2 regions of the Pannonibacter sp. Q-1 genome follow, and region 1 is predicted to be linked to the other one. Evidence: riboswitches for the same ligand, from Rfam matches in the RefSeq annotation. Region 1 holds a riboswitch; the other holds the start of a gene.
The links. A riboswitch is a leader RNA that binds a small molecule or an ion and turns the genes downstream of it on or off. The one in region 1 is predicted to bind S-adenosylmethionine.

Region 1 (2,196 bases):
CGGCTCCGCGTGTCATTTTCAAGATATAGAGCGCCGCAACGCACACGAAAAGTGCAAGCGTGAAAATGACTGACGGGGTGGAGTGCTTTCAAGCACTCCACCCCGTCCTGATATCGTCCCGTGCTCAGCGGGCTGCCGCCAGTGCCCGCTCGATATCCTCGAGAAGGTCCAGCGGATCTTCAAGGCCCACGGACAGGCGCAGCATGCCTTCGGTGATGCCCAGTTCCAGCCGCGCCTCTTCGGCAACGCTCTTGTGCGTGGTGGTGGATGGATGGGTGATCAGGCTCTTGGCATCGCCCAGATTGTTGGACAGCTTGATCACTTCCAGCGCATTGGTGAAGGCGAAGGCTGCCGCCTTGCCGCCCTTCAGCTCGAAAGCCAGCATGGTCGAGCCGCCGCGCATCTGCCTGCGGGCGACGGCGGCCTGCGGATGGTCGTCACGACCCGGATAGATCAGGCGGGCAATGGCAGGATCACCCGCCAGACGGTCGGCAATGCGGGCCGCGCTGGAAGACTGCTGGGCAACGCGCAGCGGCAGCGTCTCCAGCCCCTTCAGCAGCACCCAGGCGTTGAACGGGCTCATGGCCGGGCCGGTGTGCTTGACCAGCGGCAGCACTTCTTCCTCGATCCACTTGGCATCGGACAGCACGACGCCGCCCAGGCAACGGCCCTGGCCGTCAATGTGCTTGGTGGCCGAATAGACCACAACATCGGCGCCCAGCTTCAGCGGCGACTGGAAGATGGGCGTGGCGAAGACGTTGTCGATGATGACGCGGGCGCCAACGGCATGAGCGATCTCCGCGACGGCGGCGATATCGATCACATCCAGCGTCGGGTTGGTCGGGCTCTCAAGGAACACGGCCTTGGTGTTCTCCGTCACTGCAGCGCGCCACTGATCCAGGTCCGTGCCATCCACCAGCGTGCTGGTGACGCCAAAACGCGGCAGCAGGGTTTCAACGATGTAACGGCAGGAGCCGAAGAGCGCCTTGGCGGCAACCACATGATCACCGGCCTTGACGGAAGCCATCAGCGCCAGATTGACGGCGGCCATGCCGCTGGCGGTGCCGATGGCCGCTTCCGCCTCTTCCAGCTCGCACATGCGCTGCTCGAACATGGCAACGGTGGGGTTGGAATAGCGCGAATAGACATAGCCCGGATCCTCGCCGTTGAAGCGCGCTTCTGCTGCTTCCGCATTGGCGTAGACGAAGCCCTGCGTCAGGAAGATGGCTTCGGAGGTCTCGCCATGCTGGGAGCGGACAGTACCACCATGCACAAGACGGGTGGCCGGACGCAGGGGGCGGAAGGACGGGGTATCGGATGCGCTCATCGGTCTTCGCTCCAGAAACAAAAAACCGGCCATAAAGGCCGGGTGTTTCTCCCCGGCCTCTTTAGCAACTTCTTTAACGTGGCTGCAAGCCGGCCGGCTCAAATCACCACGGATCCTGTCTGCAAATACGCCTTTCATGGCCGGTGGTCAATCTTTGCCAGCCATGGACCCGCCATGAAAGGGTTGGCCAAGACCCTGCCATCGGCTAATGACAGCGCAGAGGAAGATAACGCCCCTCCCGGGCTCCATGAAAGGCTTGCCATGCGCCCAGACGGCATTCTGCCCGCCCACATGATCGAGGACATGTTCCGCGCCGGAACGATCCGCAGCGAGCTGGCGCCTGTCGACGGCCAGATTCAGCCAGCCAGCCTTGACCTGCGCCTCGGGGGGCTTGCCTACCGGGTGCGCGCCAGCTTCCTGCCGGGCAATGGCGTCGCCGTCGCCGACAAGCTGGATGCCTTCGCGCTGCATACCATCGACCTGACGCGCGGCGCGGTGCTGGAAACGGGCTGCGTCTATATCGTGCCCTTGCAGGAAAGTCTGGCGCTGCCCGATGCCATCTCGGCGACCGCCAACCCGAAAAGCTCCACCGGGCGGCTTGATGTCTTCACCCGCGTCATCACCGATGGCGGGCGCGCCTTTGACACTGTGCCGGCCGGCTACAACGGGCCGCTCTATGCGGAAATCTCGCCGCTCACCTTCCCCATTCTGGTGCGCAGTGGCTCCCGCCTGTCGCAGATCCGCTTCCGCGCCGGTGAACCGCTGATCCCGGACAACGAGCTGGAAGGCGTGCATGCGCGCCTGCGCCTTGTTTCCGGCGGCATGGAGCGCATCGGCGGCGGCGTGCAACTGTCCATCGATCTGGAAGG
Region 2 (2,196 bases), 230 kb from region 1:
ATTATTGAGTGCGAAAACTCAATTGTTCACGAAGCCATCGATCATCGAGACGATGGACTGGCTTTGCGCGCTCTTCGCATTGGCATTCGGGTTCGTTACCGGGAACAGATTGAAGAACTCGCGGGCGTAATATTCGTTGCCGCTGGCGATTTGCGGACCTGCGACATCATAGTTGTTCGTCGCAAAGGACGCATTCTGCTGGTATTGGCCAAGCCAGTCATACTTGTTCCAGATCGTGGCACCAGCCACATTGCCAGCCAGAGAGGCAAAGTTCTGGCCGGCGTACCAGTTGGCAAGCGCGGCTGGTGTCATCAGCGTATGGCCCGTATGCACCTGGTTGCGCGCCGTGGGCACCAGCGCAATGCTGGCGGCATAGGCAGCTCCCGTACCCTGCGCCGCCGCAACCTGATTGGGCTGAATGCGGAAATCCATCAGACAGAGCGGCCGGAGGCGCTTGTTGATCTTGGATGGAAAGAACGAACTTTCCCAACCTGCATTCTTACGCGCCCAGAATGTGCCCTCGAGCGCCCCTGCATTCACATAGTAGAGGCCGGTCGGGCCCGTTGCCTGCGACCGCCCATTCATGTCCACCAGATCGCCTGTCGTGATCGCCTGCGCATTTGCAATCATGGCGGCAATCGTCGCCTGAAAATCAGCAAGGGAAACGCCGAGGCGGACAAAGACATAATACTTGCTCTTGTAGACCGGCCCCTGAACCTGCTGAAGACTGGACGAAAGCGCCGTACGCGGGTTGGTGATCTGATTGATCATCCCCGCCACCGCAAAATAGACGCGCGTGCGGGCCGTAGTCGCCAGAAAGCCAGCCTGATGCAACGGCCTGAACCGGGTCGTATTGTCCGACCCCGCCAATCCGTAATAGGTGCTTGGCAACTGAGTGCCCTGCAACACGAGATGGTCCTCGTAGTTGCTGCTTTCCGCCCGCGGATCCAGCCGCACGGTGCCGAAGCCCGCATTGTTGGCATCGATCATCTGCAAGGTGGCATCGGTCTGCTGGGGCATCTGACTCTCCCGGAAAGGGTGGCGGCTCGGCCGGATTTTCGCTCTGTCAGCTAGACGCAGAGCGGGAGGCAGACGTGAAATTCCCGCTGATTGACCCCGCAAAAGGTTTGTGCCATAAAGCCCGCATCATCAAGAGAAGGGCTGGCGCCCTCGCCAACCTGCCCGGCCGGGCAAGGTGGTCCCCGCAAAGGGATGTGGCCATGGGGAAACCCAGGGCAACCAAGCGGTCAGAACGTCAATGCGCCAGTCCTCCTCGGGCAACCGAAGGAGGATTTTTTAATGTCGAGAAGAGAGAGTAACGCCGTGAACGCATCCGTCCAGATTGTCCTGGCCGGGGCACAGCTGAAGGACCTGGCCGCACCTGCCGCCCGTTCTTCCCTGACCGCCTCGGAGTTTTATGTCCTGCAGCGCCTGCGTCAGTTGAAACTGACCGCCGCGCTCCGCCGTACACATGCGCCGCTGACCTCAGAGATGCGCAAGACACGGGTGGAAGGGCTGATCGCACTGTGGAACACTGGGTGTTCCAAAGCGGTCGACGAAAGCCTTTACGCCGATCTCGAGCGTCGCGCCCGGCAGAGCTTTCCCGGCTGAACCGCCGCGGAACCCGTTCCCGAACCACGCTATTTTCACGTGCCATGGCTGAAAAGCCTTGCGCTTCGTGCTGTTCCGCCTGCCCCCAAACAGGCCACAAGCCGGTCAGGACTGCCTGACCGGCTTCTTCTTTCTGTTCGTCATGGCAAGACGAAAGTGGAGAGGCTTTCACCAATGGACTGATGCCAAGGCTTTCGATGCTGACGCATCACGCCTTGAAATCGCTCAGGCGCCGCACGGGCTTGACCGCCCCTCAATGAGCCCGGTTCACCGGAGGGTGGCCTCAACACTCCGCCGGAACCGGACGCGGACGGCCATCCTCATCCACGGCGACGAAGGTGAACATCGCTTCGGTCACCTTTTCCCGTTGGCCATAGCGATGGCGCAGGGCCCAGGCTTCCATGTTGATTTCCATGGAGGACCGGCCGATCCGGCCAACGCGGGTGTAGATGCACAGCACATCGCCCACATGCACCGGGCGGATGAATTTCATCCGGTCGATTGCAATGGTCACAACGCGGCCACTGGCGCGCTGGCCGGCGGCAATGCCGCCTGCAAGGTCCATCTGCGACAGCACCCAGCCGC

Region 2: linked by a shared signal. The riboswitch ahead of ACVNHC_RS02350 (hypothetical protein) and the one ahead of ACVNHC_RS01225 (O-succinylhomoserine sulfhydrylase) in region 1 are both predicted to bind S-adenosylmethionine.

The regions. Positions count from the first base shown of each region.
Region 1 covers NZ_JBSXNB010000001.1:278,304-280,499, forward strand. The annotation lists gene ACVNHC_RS01225 (O-succinylhomoserine sulfhydrylase) at 125-1,327, opposite strand; SAM riboswitch at 1,368-1,447, opposite strand; gene ACVNHC_RS01230 (2'-deoxycytidine 5'-triphosphate deaminase) at 1,589-2,196, shown strand, end outside.
Region 2 covers NZ_JBSXNB010000001.1:509,967-512,162, forward strand. The annotation lists gene ACVNHC_RS02340 (SlyX family protein) at 1-8, shown strand, start outside; gene ACVNHC_RS02345 (hypothetical protein) at 19-1,020, opposite strand; SAM-I-IV-variant riboswitch at 1,142-1,253, shown strand; gene ACVNHC_RS02350 (hypothetical protein) at 1,324-1,611, shown strand; gene ACVNHC_RS02355 (acyl-CoA thioesterase) at 1,895-2,196, opposite strand, start outside.